DNA from 2 places in the Actinoplanes sp. NPDC051411 genome. Region 1 is predicted to be linked to the other one. Evidence: riboswitches for the same ligand, from Rfam matches in the RefSeq annotation. Region 1 holds a riboswitch; the other holds the start of a gene.
What was found. A riboswitch is a leader RNA that binds a small molecule or an ion and turns the genes downstream of it on or off. The one in region 1 is predicted to bind S-adenosylmethionine.

Region 1 (7,690 bases):
CGTTCAGGCCCCAACCCGCTTCGAGGTTGCGCACCTTCTCCACCACGACGCCGCCCTCGAGGCCGGCGTTCACGGCGATCTGACGCAGCGGGGCGTCGAGCGCGACCTTGACGATGTTGGCGCCAGTGGCCTCGTCGCCGACCAGGTCGAGCTTGTCGAAGGCCGACTTGCCGGCCTGCACGAGCGCGACGCCACCGCCGGGGACGATGCCCTCCTCGACGGCCGCCTTCGCGTTACGAACGGCGTCCTCGATGCGGTGCTTGCGCTCCTTGAGCTCGACCTCGGTGGCCGCGCCGACCTTGATGACCGCAACGCCGCCGGCCAGCTTGGCCAGGCGCTCCTGCAGCTTCTCACGGTCGTAGTCGGAGTCCGACTTCTCGATCTCGGCCCGGATCTGGTTGACCCGGCCCTGGATCTGCTCGGCGTTGCCGCCGCCGTCGACCACGGTGGTCTCGTCCTTGGTGATGACGACCTTGCGGGCGGTGCCGAGCAGGCTCAGGTCGGCGCCGTCGAGCTTGAGGCCGACCTCTTCGCTGATGACCGCGCCGCCGGTGAGGATGGCGATGTCTTCCAGCATGGCCTTGCGACGGTCACCGAAGCCGGGGGCCTTGACGGCGACCGACTTGAAGGTGCCACGAACCTTGTTGACCACCAGGGTCGCCAGGGCCTCGCCCTCGACGTCCTCGGCGATGATGACCAGCGGCTTGCCGCCCTGCATGACCTTCTCGAGGATCGGGAGCAGGTCCTTCACCGCGGAGATCTTGCTGTTGGCGATCAGGATGTACGGGTCGTCGAAGACGGCCTCCATCCGCTCGGCGTCGGTCATGAAGTACGCCGAGATGTAGCCCTTGTCGAAGCGCATGCCCTCGGTGAGCTCGAGCTCGAGACCGAAGGTGTTGCTCTCCTCGACGGTGATGACGCCTTCCTTGCCGACCTTGTCCATGGCCTCGGCGATGATCTCGCCGACCGTGGAGTCACCGGCGGAGATGGAGGCGGTCGAAGCGATCTGCTCCTTGGTCTCCACGTCCTTGGCGATCTGGGTCAGACCCTCGGAGACGCTGGCGACGGCCGCCTCGATGCCCCGCTTGAGGGCCATCGGGTTGGCGCCGGCGGCAACGTTGCGCAGGCCCTCGCGAACCAGAGCCTGGGCGAGGACGGTCGCCGTCGTCGTGCCGTCACCGGCGACGTCGTCGGTCTTCTTGGCGACCTCCTTGACCAGCTCGGCGCCGATCTTCTCGAAGGTGCCCTCGAGCTCGATCTCCTTGGCGATCGACACACCATCGTTGGTGATGGTGGGAGCGCCCCACTTCTTCTCGAGCACGACGTTGCGGCCCTTGGGGCCGAGCGTCACCTTGACGGCGTCGGCGAGCTGGTTCATACCGCTCTCGAGGCCGCGACGAGCTTCCTCGTCAAATGCGATGATCTTGGCCATACGGCGTTGTCCTCCTGGACATTCGCGGTGCCGGGCCGTCTGGCCCTGCCGCTCGTTGCGAAACTGTGCTGCCAGAATTCTTCGGACGTCACCACCTGGCGATGTGACGTCCCAGGTCGAGCCGGATGGCCCGCGACGACCAGCCCCGCGCCCCGGCGCCGATGGCGGCACCGCGACCGGAACCCCACCGTCCCGACCTGCTTGGCACTCACTGGTCGCGAGTGCCAATGACCTGTTTAGCACTCTCAGGGGTCGAGTGCAAGGAAACAGCGTCTTGCGAGAACCCCGTTTGCCGGGACTCAGAACAGCTCGGGGGCGGCCAGTTCCGCCCGCAGGGAAACGCTCGTGACCGGGCCTTCGGCCCGGCGGGCCGAGGCGTACGTGACCAGGGCCGCGACCGCCCAGAGCACGCCGAACACGACCCCCGCCGTGGTCTGCGCGACCGAGCCCCAGGCCGACTCGGCCAACCGGGGCAGCAGGGTGAACGCCAGCGCGGCCACCACGAGCCCGGCGACGCCGGCGGGCGGGGTCCGGGCCAGCAGGTGCACCGCCCGGCTCGGGCCGCGGCCGTGCTCGATCAGCACCACGCAGCCGACCATGCCGGCGAACGCGAGCACCCCGGTCGACGCGAGCACCAGGATGATCCGCAGGGGGCCGGCCACGCTCGGCGCCATGTCGGGCTGCGAGTCGAGCAGCGGCAGGCCCTGGGCGACCAGCCCGAACAGAGCCAGCCAGAGCCAGAGCGGGCGCAACCGGTAGGCGACCAGCGACCAGACCGTACGCAGGCGGGGCCGGGCGCCGTCGGCCGCCGCCGGGACCGCCACCCCGACCGCCCCGGCCAGCACGATCAGCAGCGGCAGCGCCGACACCGCGAAATAGGCAAGCCACATCAGCGGGAGCAGCAGCAGGCCGAAGCCGCCGACCACGTCGGAGAGGGCGGGCGCGGCGATCAGCGTGTCGTCGACGCTGCCGACGAAGAAGTGCGTGGGCAGGGCCGCCAGCAGCGCGATCAGCACCAGCAGGGCCACGTTGCGCAGGAGCACCCCGGCCACCCGGTCGGCCCAGCCGGCGAGCCCGGCGCCCGGCACGAGACGGTCAGGCGGCAGAAGGGCCGCGGGAACCGCCGCCGAGACGAGACCCGGGTGGGGCAGCTCGGCCGTCCGCGACTCCTCGTCGAGGGGGTCGGCACGCTCGACAACCGGCTCGGCGACCATGTGCAGCGGCGGCTCGGCGGGGTTCATAGCTGACCACCTTGCCTCAGTGGTACGCGAGTTGCCACCCCCGGAGCCTCGGACGGATATGCGGCAACCCGGTTGCCGCTCGCCCCCGCACCAGGGTAGGGAGAAGACCATGAAGAGCTGGACCGTACGCCGGGTGACCGTCGCCGACGCGGCCCGCATGCGCGCTCTCCGGCTGGAAATGCTGGCCGACAGCCCGCTCGCGTTCCTCGAGACGCTGGCCCAGGCGGCGGCCCGCCCCCACGAGGCCTACCGCGCCCGCATCACCCAGTCCGCCCGCGGCCGCCAGGTGGCCCAGTTCATCGCCGACACCGGAGGTCGCCTGATCGGGCACGCCGGCGGCACGGTCATGCCCGACGATCCGGCGACCACGGTCGTGTTCGCGGTCTACCTGACCCCGGCCTACCGCGGCGGCAAGGTGCTGGCCGAGCTGATCGACGCGGTTGCCGCGTGGTCCCGCGAGTGCGGCCGCGACGAGCTGATGCTCGAGGTGGTGACCGGCAACGACCGGGCCGTCCGGGCGTACGAGAAGCTGGGCTTCGAGGAAGTCGGCGAGCCGGTGCCGCACCCGGTCATCCCGGTCCTGACCGAGCTGCGGATGCGTCGCCGGATCTGAGCGTCAGACGTCCAGCCGCCACTGGATGACCGACTCGGCGGGCGCGAAGCCGATCTGCCGGTTGATCGCCAGCATGTGCTCGTTGGACAGCGCGTTGAACGTGTCGATGTAGCGCAGCGCGGGCCACCGGTCGCGGACCAACCTCAGGTTTTCCAGCTTGAGCACCATGCCCAGCCGGTGCCCGCGGTCCTCGGGCAGCACCAGGGTGATCTGCTGCCAGGCTCGCTGCGGCTCGGCGAGCAGGCCGGCGATCGCGGTCCAGCCGACCAGCCGGCCGTTGCGGCGTACGCCGGTGTTGATGGTCTCCCGGCCCCGGCTCACGTTGGACGCCTCGGCCCGCCGGATCTGATCGGCGTCCAGCCGCTCGGGTTCCAGCGGCAGGTCGCCGATCGGGGAGTCGACGTTGAGCCGGTTCGCGACCGTGGCCACGTCGTCGATGATCTCGTCGGGCGGCACGCCCACCCACTGCACCAGCTCGTAACCGGCGGCGTGCTTCCACGCCTCGGCGAGCAGGGCGTCGAGGCGGCCCTGGTCGGCGGCCTGCAGGTCGAGCCGGCAGCGGATCTGCTGCAACGCGACCCGGGCGCCGACCGCCTCGGCGAAGGCGGACCCGTCCGGCCGGCTCTGCACCGACATGCCGACCAGGTGACGCCGGCCGAGCGCCCGCGCCCGCTCCCGGGCCAGGTCGAGCAGGGCCTGGCCGGCCCCGCGCCGGCGCTCCCGGGGCAGCACCCGCAGCTCCACCTCGACCAGCGTGCGGTTGTCGTGCTGCGGGAGGCCGAGCACCAGATAGCCGACCGGGGTGTCGCCGGCCCGGGCGAGATATCGCTCGTAGGTCAGGCCCGGCCACGGGTTGTCGAGAGCGGCCAGAAACGCCTCGCGCGGCAGCGCGGGCAGATCCGGCTGATCGAACTCCTGACAGGAACAAACTATGTCGAAAGCGTCGTCGGGAGAATCCAGTGGCCCCGTGGAAATGCGCATGGCCGTCACCCTGCAACGGGCGACGGCCACAGACAATCAGAAAAACGACTTTGGTCGGCAGGGCGGACGCACGGCGCCTCCGGCACCGGGTCGTTGGACCCCTCGAGAGATTGTCACCAAGCTCGAGAAGTGAGGGGTCTCAGTACGGCGTCACGCCCTCCCGCGTAGAGCATCCTGCCCATCGGCCGATCGGTTCGCAAGTCCTCCCAGGATGGAATCTTGAACCGTTGGCAGACGATCAGTCACTCAGAGTCATCCGAGCAGGCCGGCCTCGCGGGCCCCGCGCAGCGACGGCTTGATGCGGTGGGTGGGCCCGACCAGCTCGGCGACCGCCTCCAGCGTCTTGAGCCCTTCGCCGGTGTTGAAGACGACGGTCTCCTTCGCCGGGTCGAGCTTTCCGCTCTCCACCAGCTTCTTCAGTACGGCCACCGTGGTGCCACCGGCCGTCTCGGCGAACACACCGGTCGTCTCGGCCAGGAGCCGGATGGCGGCCCGGATCTCGTCGTCGTCGGCGTAGTCCATCCAGCCGCCGGTCCGCCTGACCGCCTCGATCGCGTACGCCCCGGCGGCCGGGTCGCCGATGTTGAGCGACTTGGCGATGCCGGTCGGCTTGACCGGGACGATCTCGTCGGTGCCACCCTGCAGCGCCGTCGCGATCGGGTTGCAGCCGGCCGACTGGGCGCCGAACACGGTCCAGCCGTCGGCCGGCGCCTCGACCAGGCCGATCTCGACCAGCTCGGAGAACGCCTTGTCCACCTTGGTGAGCAGTTCGCCCGAGGCCATCGGGATGACGACCTGGGCCGGGATGCGCCAGCCGAGCTGCTCGGCGACCTCGTAGCCCAGGGTCTTGGAGCCCTCGGCGTAGAACGGGCGGACGTTCACGTTGACGAACGCGGTGTCCTCGAACTCGTCGGTCTCGATCAGCTCGCCGCAGAGCCGGTTGACGTCGTCGTACGACCCCTCGATCGCGACCAGCTCACCGCCGTAGACCGCGGTCGTGATGACCTTGCCCAGCTCCAGGTCGTACGGAATGAAGACGATGCTCGGAACGCCCGCCCGCGCCGCGTGCGCGGCCACCGAGTTGGCCAGGTTGCCGGTCGAGGCACACGCATAGCGGGTGAAGCCGAGGCCGCGGGCCGCGGTCAGCGCGACCGAGACGACCCGGTCCTTGAACGAGTGGGTCGGGTTGGCCGAGTCGTCCTTCACCCAGAGGGGGGCGGTGATGCCGAGCCGGGCGGCCAGGCCGGGCGCGCTGACCAACGGGGTCAGGCCGGGGTCGAGGGTGACCCGGGTCGCCGGGTCCTGGCCGGCCGGAAGGAGACCGGCGTACCGCCAGATGTTCTTGGGGCCCGCCTCGATCTGGGCCCGGGTCACCCGCGCGAGGGCCGCCGGGTCGTACGCGACCTCGAGCGGGCCGAAACACTCGTAACAGGCGTGCTGCGCGACCAGTGGATATTGGGCACCGCAGGCGCGACAGACGAGGCCCGTGGCCGGGGAGTCGGTGGTGGTGGAGGGTGCGCTGACCGTAGACGTCATCGAGACGTGTCCTCTCATCTTTCCCCGCGGCGACCTGCCGGGCGGGGACGGAATTAGCACCTGCCGCGCGTCAATGCGCGGTGGTTGCCGGGGCTTCGTCGGGCCGTATCCCTCTGCCCCTCTGGATGAGGTATTCAGTTGTTTCCCACACCTTACGCGGCGGTTCCGGCTCCGCCATGGGTTGATCCCGAGGTGTGAGCCACTCCCTTAATCCGCCAAGATCGTCACGCAGCCGATATTGGTCGTCAGCGCACGGTAACCAAGACGCTCGTTGACCGCCAGCATCGGCCGGTTGGCCTCGTCGTTGGCGGTGTACGCGACGGTCGCGCCGGCGCTGGCCGCCCGCTCCAGAGCGGTCCGTTTGATGAGACCCGCCAGTCCCATTCCGCGGAACTCGGGGACGGTCGCGGTCATGTCCGACCAGAGGCGGGTGCCGTCCCGCAGAAGCAGGGTGAAGGCGAGCACCCGGCCGTCACCGTCGACGGCTAGGGTGCTGGACCGGCGGTCGAGGTCGGCGTTGTCCCAGATCTCGTAGCGCCAGGTCTCGTACGGGGCCGGCGCGGAAGGCTGGTCGCCGGGCTCGTCGGTGGCCGCTTCGCCGTCGGCCCGATAGAGCGCCTGCTCATCGACCTCGGCCAGCGGAATCAGGCGCACGCCGGCCTGCTCGGCGCCGCTCGACCTCTCCGCGCTCGACCTCTCCGCGCTCGACCTCTCCGCGCTGAGGTCGAGCGCGGAGTAGCGGACCTCGCGGACCGGTTCGAAGCCGTGGCGGCGGGCGAACTCCAGCGAATCGGGCCGGCTGATCGTGCTGACCCGGCGCACGCCGACGGAGCGCAGGTGGCCGGTCGCCGCCTGGTAGAGGGCGGTCCCGATCCCCCGCCGCCGGTGGTCCGGGTGCACGTGGAGCAGGGAGATCGCGCCGGCGTCGGGGTTGGCCGCGCGCGGGTTACGGGACGCCGCGACCCAGCCGACTATCCGGTCGCGGTCCAGAGCTACGAAAGCGGCCCAATCCTCGCCGGGAGGTGGCGAGGCGATCGTGCGGTTGGTGGCGGTCACGCCGCGTACGAGATAGGGAAAGACCTTCTCCCGCAGGGTGACCACCGCGGCGGCGTCGGCCGGCACGGCCGGGCGGATTGTCGGCATCGGGCCATCGTGACGGCTGAGTCCGGAGTGGACAACGCAATTCGCCGCCGGTGGCGCGCGGCTGGGCCTGGTGCACCGAACAGGAGGCCGCCGACCGGCTCTCGGAGCTGCTGGCCCGGCGGGTCGCCGCGGCGGTCCGGGCCCGAGCCGAGGGCATCGTGGCCTACCTGGAGAACGGGTTCTTCGTCGCCTGACCGGCGACAGCAACAGGCTACGCAGCATGATGTGGCTGCACGCCCGGCGGGTCAGCGGCACCCCGGAGGGGCGAGCTCGGATTCCGGCCGCTGCTCGAGCACGTGTTGTACGAGGAGCCTGACCTCACCGACTGACGCCATCGAGGGCAGCGGCGACGTGCCGGGAAGGGGAACAGCAGTGATTCAGCCCGCGACTGCGACGAACCCGGGAAGAGTGTGGACGCGCGCATTCGCCACGTACTGGAGCGCGACGTCGGTATCGAACCTCGGCAGCGGTGTGAGCGTGGTCGCCCTGCCGACTTTGGCCGCCTTGCAGTTGCACGCCGGGGCGGCCGAGCTGGGTTACCTGCGCGCGTTGGAGGCCGCGCCGTACCTACTGTTCGCGCTCGTCGTCGGGCACCTGGCCGACCGGTGGCGGCCGCTGCACCTCATGATTGCCGCGGATGTGGTGCGGGCGCTGCTGCTGGGCGGCGTGGTGGCGCTCGCCACGACCGGGCGGCTGAATCTTGCGGTTCTGTATGCGAGCGCGTTCGCGCTCGGCGCGTTCACC
Region 2 (7,690 bases), on a different contig from region 1:
CGCCGCCTTGGAGAAGGCCGCGACGGCGGGAGATCGGGTCTCCCCGGTTGAGGTGGAGCGGTCGGCCTCATTGGTGATCGCCCAACCGCGGTCCGGCGAACGGAGCTGAGGAATCCGGTGGAAGAGTTCAAGCTGGAGATCTTCGCGCGGACCTCCGACTACACCGAGCTTCGATTTTCCCGCAACGGCGAGGCACCGGCGATTCGTGGCCTCGACCGCGCCACGATCGACAGTTTGATCGGCCTCGTGAACCGGGTCTACGCCGAGGACTCGGTGGCGCAACGCGTGTTCGGTTCGACGGATCTGCGGGAGCTCGGCGAGAAGCTGTACGACTTCCTGGACGGCGACGAGCGATGGCTGGACCAGGTGTCGGCCGACCCGCGGGGCATCGCCTTGCGGATCTCGGCCGAGGAGCGGTTGCGGCATCTTCCGTGGGAACTGGTCGTCAAGAACGGCTCCTACCTGGCGGTCAATGAGCTGACCCCGCTGCTGCCGATCCGGGCCTCCAGTGCGCTCACCTCCGTCGCCGGCGACGTGAAACCCCAGAACCGGCCGTTGCGCGTCCTGTTCATGGCCACCTCGCCCGAGGGCGTGGAGCCGGTGCTGAGCTATGAGGCCGAGGAGAGCGGCATTCTGACGGCGACGGCCAACTCCGGCACCGAGCTGGTGGTCGAGGAGAGCGGAACGCTGGAAGGGCTGAGGTTCACCGCGGAGTCGTACGGGGCCGGCCATTTCGACGTCCTCCATCTGAGCGGGCACGCCACCATCGACCAGGGGCAGCCGAAGTTCCTGGTGGAGAACGAACTCGGCGGGCTGGTGCTGGCGTCGGTCGACGACATTGCCCGCGCGATGGTGGGCCAGTGGCCGCGCCTGGTGTTCGTCTCCGGATGCCTGACCGGCGGCGCCCCGGCTGCCGGATCGATCCCGTCGATGAGTGAGAGCCTCGTCAAGGCGGGCGCCCCGATGGTGCTGGGGTGGGCGCTGCCGGTGGGCGACGTCTCGGCCACGGCGTTCGCCACGCACCTTTACCACGCGCTGGCGGCGGGGCAGCCGCTGGATCGGTCGGTGGTGACCGCCCGGCAGCGGCTCTACACAGGACAGAGCCGCAGCTGGCACCTGCTGCGCGCGTACGCCGACGCGTCTCCGCTGAAGCCGGTGGTCACGCCGTTGAACACTGCCGGCCGCGAGCGGGTCCGGGTCCGGCACGCGGCGGACGAGTTCCTGGACCCGCAGACCCGGATCTCCCGGGTGGCCTCCCGGGCCGGTTTCGTCGGCCGGCGGCGGGTGATCCAACGGTGCCTGCGCACCCTGAAGCAGCCCTTCGGGTCGCCCGGGGCGGCTCAGGCACTGGTGCTTCAGGGCATGGGCGGATTGGGCAAGAGCACCCTGGCGTCGCGGCTGCTGGAGCGGATGCCGACCCACCAGCGAGTGGTCTGGTTCGGCCGGATCGACCTCACCAAGTTCCGGGAGCTGACGTCGGCAGTCGCCTTCCGGACCCTGGATCAGCAGGCTGAGGCGGCCGCGATGCTGGCCCGCGACGACATCGACCTGTTCGTGCGGCTGCGCCACCTGCTCGACGGCCCGCTCGACCAGATTCCCTGCCTGTTCGTCTTCGACGACTTCGAGGACGGCAATCTGGAGGAGCGCGACGGCGCCTACGTGCTCGCGCCGGAGATCGCGCGGATCCTGCCGGCGCTGCTCAGGGCCATCGACGAAACCAACAGCCCGAGCCGGGTCATCATCACCAGCCGCTACCGCTTCCCCATTCCGGCCGGCACGACGCTCCGGGTCGAGGCCCTCGAAACGCTGACCGAGGTCGAGCAGACCAAGAAGGTCGCGAACCTGCCCAACCTGCGCCCGCAGTCCCCGGTCGGCGCCGGCGTCAAGGACCGGGCCATCCTGGCCGCCTGCGGTAACCCGCGGCTGCTCGACTGGCTCGACCGGATCATCGTCGACCCGGGCCTGGACCTCGACGAGCTGATCACCGCGATCGAGAACGAAGCCGCCCGCTTCCGGGAGAGCATCTTCGCCCAGAAGCTGCTCGGCACCCAGTCGCCCGATCTGCAAAGGATGCTGGCCAAACTGAACTCGGTCGAACTTCCCGTCCCCGCCGCGACCGTGCATGCCGTCCACGACCACCCCGAGGCGGCCGCGCACATCAGGCGGGCGGCCGAACTCGGGCTGCTCGAGGAGGGCGCCGACCCGGAGACCGGCGAGCCCCGCTACTTCGTCTCCAACGTCCTGCGCCCCCTGATCCGGCCCCTCATCACCGACGACGAATACCGCGAGGCGTGTGCCGCCGCGGCTCGATCCCTGTACCGGATCTGGGTCCTGGAGGAGCCGCCCGCCGAAACCGGCCCGAAGCCATGACGTCGGTGCCGCGGTGGGTGGAGGTGCACCGGTTGGCGGTGGCCGGCCGGGAAGCCCGGATCGCCCGCGACGTGGGGAGCGCGGTGGCCCGGGTGTGGCTGGCCCGGTCCCGGTTCGCCGATGTGGCCGGGCTCGCGCAACTCACGTTGACCTTGGGTGAGGATGCGGACGCCCTCTACGACCTGGGATGGGCGAAACGCGCTACCGGGTTTCCGGCCGATTCGCTGGCCGCCTATGGCCGAGCGCTGAGCCTGTTCCAGGACGACCAGGACCGCGGAAACGAGGCCGCTACGTTGAACAACATCGGCAACGTGTACGACGGCCTCGGTGACCGGCAGCAGGCACTGGACCACTACGAACGGGCCCTGCCCATCACGCGGGAGGTCGGCAACCGGACCGGCGAGGCCACCACCTTGAACAACATCGGCATGGTGCACAACGGCCTGGGCGACCGACAACGGGCCCTGGCCTACTACGAACAGGCCCTGCCCATCCTGCGCGAGGTCGGCGACCGCGCCGGCGAAGCCACCACCTTGAACAACATCGGCAGCGTGCACAACGGGCTGGGCGACCGGCAACGGGCCCTGGCCTACTACGAACAGGCCCTGCCCATCCTGCGCGAGGTCGGCGACCGCGCCGGCGAAGCCACCACCTTGAACAACATCGGCATGGTGCACAACGGCCTGGGCGACCGACAACGGGCCCTGGCCTACTACGAACAGGCCCTCCCGATCCGGCGCGAGGTCGGCAACCGGGCCGGCGAAGCCACCACCCTGAACAACATCGGCATGGTGCACAACCGGCTGGGCGACCAACAGCAGGCCCGGGAGTACTACGAACGCGCCCTGGCCATCACGCGGGAGGTCGGCAACCGACCCGGCGAAGCCACCACCCTGAACAACATCGGCGGCGTACACCACGACCTGGGCGACGGGCAGCGGGCCTTGCACTACTACGAACAGGCCCTGCGGATCATGCGGGAGGTCGGCAACCGGGCCGGCGAAGCCACCACCTTGAACAACATCGGCAGCGTGCACAACGACCTGGGCGACCGGCAACAGGCCCTGCACTTCTACCGGCAAGCGCTGTCTACGCTGCGGCAGGTCGGTGACCGGGCCAGGGAGGCGGTCACGCGGTACAACATCGCGATGGTCCACCGCCACCAGGGTGAGCTCGACCGGGCGGTGGCCGAGCTGGAGCAGGTGGTGGAGTTGGACCGGCAGGTCGGTCATCCCGACCTGGAGTCCCACGCGGCCATGCTGAAGCGGGTCCGGGACGAACTCAGCGGTCGCTGAGGCAGGCGCTCAGGCCGGCCACGAAGCGGTCCAGGTCGTCCGTCGTCGTGCCGAGGCCGAAGCTCGCACGCAGCAGCCCCGGGGTCTCGCCGCAGGCGGCGACTCCGGCCCGGCCGGTCAGGTGGCGCACCAGCGGGTGCGCGCAGAACTGCCCCGCCCGCACGCCGACCCCGTGTTTCACAGCGAGTTGGTCGGCGACCACGGCCGGGTCGTGGCCGGGCAGCGCCAGCGAGACGATGCCCACGCGTGGCGAGCCGGGGCCGAACAGGCTCACCTCGACCGCGCCCGGCACCCCGCGCAACCCGGCCCGCAGGTGGGCCAGCAGCTCCTTCTCGTACGAGCGGTCCGCGTCGGTCAGGGCCGTACACACGGCGGCCAGGGCGACCGCGCCCAGCAGGTTGGGGGTGCCGCCCTCGTGGCGGGCCGGTCCCGACGCCCACCGGACCTCGCCCGCGCCGACCGCCGCGCTCGCCCCGCCGCCGGCCAGGTAGGGCGGCGCCGCGTCGAGCCAGTCGGCGCGGCCGGCCAGGACACCGGCGCCGAACGGGGCGTACAGCTTGTGGCCGGACAGCGCCACGTAGTCGGCGTCGAGGTCGGCCAGGGACACCGGCACGTGGGGTGCCAGCTGGGCGGCGTCGACCACGATGCGGGCGCCGTGGCGGTGGGCGACCTCGGCCAGGCGGCGGACCGGGAGGATTTCGCCGGTGACGTTGCTGGCGCCGGTCACGGCCAGCAGCTTCGGGCCGCGGAGGACCCGGAGCGCCGCCGCGGCCGCGGCCACGGCCTCGTCGGCCGAGGCCGGCGCGGGCAGGCGTACGGGGTCGGGCCATGGGAGCAGCGTGGCGTGGTGTTCCGACTCGAACACGACCGTACGGGTGCCGGCCGGGAGGGCCCGCGCGAGCAGGTTGAGGGCGTCGGTGGTGTTGCGGGTGAAGACGACCTCGTCGGACGGGCGGGTGCCGAGGAAGCCGGCGACCACGTCGCGGGCCCGCTCGTACTCCAGGGTTGAGGTCTGCGACCGCAGGCCGGTGCCGCGGTGGACGCTGCCGTAGTAGGGCAGCAGGGCCTGGACCGCGTCGGCCGCGGCGCGCACGCAGGGGGCGGTGGCCGCGTAGTCGAGGTGGATGAAGCCGTCGACGCCGACGACGTCGAGCGGTGAGGTGTGCACGGCGAGGGACATGAAGGGGCCTCCGTGAGGGTCCGCGCTTGCCCGCGTCGGTCGACGCCGGCCTGGTCTTCACCCGGGGCACCCCATCGCAGACGCAAGGGTTGCCGGCCAGCAAGCCGGGGCTGTGTGCTGGCACTCATGACCTGCCGAGCAGGCTAGCAGACGAATTAGGGTTGCCGGCATGTACGCCGACGACTGGGCCGCGTGGCATGAAGCACACGAACGCCGACGCGCGCGACCCCACGGGCTTCTGGCCGCGACCGGACTCCATTGGCTGACGCCCGAGTGGCAGCGTTTCGACGACGTCCCCGGCGAGTGGCGCGATGCCCCCGACGGCGTGTCGATGAGAACGGAAGACGGCGAAACCAACCTGGGCCAGGTCGGCGAGGACGGCGTCGAGCTGATGTTCGGCGACGTGATGGCCGAGGTCGCCCGCCGCGGCACCGAAGTCATCCTGCGACCGCGCGACCCGCGGAACCCGGTTCGCCTGGCCTACAAGGGAACCCCGGCCTTCCCGCCCGACGAGAAGTGGATCGTCACCGGGCGTTTCGTCGAGGACCGCCAGGAGATCACGATCGACACGGTGGTCGACGGTCTCAAACTCGCCGACGCGGCGCTGGGCCGGGTCGATTTCACGCTCGAGGGCACGGAACTGAGCCTGACCGTGTTCGACGGGTTCGAGATCATCTTCCGGGACGCGACGTCGGGCGTCACCACCTACGGCGCCTCACGGACCCTGACGATCGACCCGCCGGCCGACGACGGCACGGTGGTCCTCGACTTCAACCGGGCGACCAACCTCCCGTGTGCGTACACGGAGTTCGCGACCTGCTCCCTGCCCCCGCCCGAGAACGTCCTGCCGGTCGCCGTCGAGGCGGGCGAGAAGTCGCCCTGACCTAGGGCCTGTCCTGGGCGCCCCGATCGTCGAGCTCGTCGTTCCAGTACCGCCTGAGCACCGTGGGCACGTCGTCGCGCAGCGCCGTGCGCACCAGCTCCAGCTGCTCGGCGCTCAGCGGAATCGCCGGGAACGCCGCGCCGACCGCCGCCGCGAACGCCGACCCGCGCCGGGCCAGGCGCGGGGCGACCGCGACGTAGGCCTCGACGTACGGCGCGACGAGCGGCGACGGCGACCACAGGCCGCGGGCGAGCGCCCGGAAGCGGCGTACCGACACGTCCGGGTCCTCGGTCATCGCCGCCCAGGCGGCCGCTTTCGCCTCGGCCGTCGGACGGGCGGCCAGCGCGGTCAGCGCGCCGAGTTCGCCCGCCGCGGTGCCGTCCCGCACCCGCTCGGCCTCGATCTGTGCCGCGTCGAGGCCGCCGAGCTCGGCCAGCCGGCGCACCGCCTCCCAGCGCAGGTCGGGATCGAGGGCGAGGCCCTGGTCCGTCGCGTCCGCGTCCAGCCAGCGCCGCAGCAGCGAACGGTCGCTTGTCGACCAGGCCAGCCCGCGGGCCAGCGCGATCGCGCGCTGCTCGTCCGGCTCACCGACCGGGACACAGGCCGAAGCGATCACCTCGAGCGCCGAGGGTGTCCGCTCGTGGGGAGCCAGACGGTCGAGGGCGGCCGTGACCAGGGTGGCCGACGGCTCCCGCGGCAGCTGCCGGGCCAGGAGGTCGAGGTCGAGCATCGTCGCCCACAGCACCGCGCGGACGAGCGGGTCGGGCAGGCCGGCCAGCCCGCGCGCCACGGCGTCGTGCGAGAGCGGGTCCAGCTCGATGTGGGCGAACGTCTCGCCCCGCGAGTTGGGCACGACGACCAGCCCGGCCCACTCCGGCAGCTCGAGCGGCTCGTCCGCCAGGTCGACCATCCGCGAGCCGACCTCGGCCAGCGACGCGGAGAAGGCGGTGACGGTGAACCGGTGGGGCCGTACGCCCTCCCGGGTCAGCACCGGAACGTCACCGAGGCGCGAGACCCGGATCGTGTCGTGACCCGACTGCCGCAGCCACAGCGACGCCCAGCCCCGCACGTCGCGCGGCGAAGCGGCGTCCAGCGCCGACAGCAGGTCCTCGAGCGTGGCGTTGGCGAAGCGATGGCGCGTGAGATGCGCGTTGACCCCGGCCAGGAAGTCCGAGGAGCCCAGCCACGTCACGAGCTGCCGGAGGACCGCGTTCCCCTTGCCGTACGAGATCCGGTCGAAGATCGTCGTGGCCGTGTCGACGTCCGGCACGTCGGAGGCGGCCGGCGCGACCGGGTGCGTGGAGCGGCGGCGGTCGGCGAGGTAGGCGCCGGGCTTGTAGCCGGCCTCGAACGCCACCCGGGTGCCGGCGTAACCGGCCACCGTCTCGGCGACCTCGAACCCCATGTAGTCGGCGAACGACTCGTTGAGCCACGAGTCCTCCCACCACACCGGCGAGACGAGGTCGGCGAACCACATGTGCGACATCTCGTGCGCGATCACCATCGCGCGGTGCCGGCGGTCGTCGTCGGTGACCCGCTGCCGCGGCAGCATCGACTCGTTGGCCGTCACGCAACCGGGGCACTCCATCGCGCCCCAGTTGAGCTCGGGCACGAAGACCTGGTCGTAGGAGTCGAACGGGAACGGCTCGTCGAAGATCGCGGTGTAGTGGTCGAAGCAGACCTCGGTGATCCGGCGCAGTTCGGCCGCGTCGCGGTCCAGCTCGGCGGCGAGCGAGCGCCGGGCGTGCCATCCCATCTCCAGGCCCCGGTGCTTCCACCGCACCGAGTGGAACGGCCCGGCCACCACGACGAACTGGTCGCACGGGATCGGCGGGGTGGGGGCGAAGCCCGTCCCGGACGGAAGGCTGTTCGACAGGACGGTCCACGCCGGGTCGGCGGTCACGTGCAGGGTGATCGGGGCCTTGAGATCCATCTGGTCGAAGCAGGCGAACAGCCGCTGCG

Region 2: it holds a riboswitch for S-adenosylmethionine, as region 1 does, so the genes downstream of both, AB0M88_RS49735 (aminotransferase class V-fold PLP-dependent enzyme) here and thrC (threonine synthase) in region 1, are expected to answer to the same signal.

The regions. Positions count from the first base shown of each region.
Region 1 is NZ_JBFBAD010000005.1:6,436-14,125, forward strand. Features, by position in the region: gene groL (chaperonin GroEL) at 1-1,432, opposite strand, end outside; gene AB0M88_RS03855 (hypothetical protein) at 1,732-2,673, opposite strand; gene AB0M88_RS03860 (GNAT family N-acetyltransferase) at 2,783-3,286, shown strand; gene AB0M88_RS03865 (GNAT family N-acetyltransferase) at 3,290-4,267, opposite strand; gene thrC (threonine synthase) at 4,520-5,803, opposite strand; SAM riboswitch class I at 5,815-5,935, opposite strand; gene AB0M88_RS03875 (GNAT family N-acetyltransferase) at 6,011-6,946, opposite strand; gene AB0M88_RS03880 (hypothetical protein) at 6,997-7,140, shown strand; gene AB0M88_RS03885 (MFS transporter) at 7,355-7,690, shown strand, end outside.
Region 2 is NZ_JBFBAD010000193.1:6,646-14,335, forward strand. Features, by position in the region: gene AB0M88_RS49725 (CHAT domain-containing protein) at 118-2,370, shown strand; gene AB0M88_RS49730 (tetratricopeptide repeat protein) at 2,367-3,665, shown strand; gene AB0M88_RS49735 (aminotransferase class V-fold PLP-dependent enzyme) at 3,652-4,845, opposite strand; SAM riboswitch class IV at 4,863-4,977, opposite strand; gene AB0M88_RS49740 (DUF1684 domain-containing protein) at 5,015-5,728, shown strand; gene pepN (aminopeptidase N) at 5,730-7,690, opposite strand, start outside.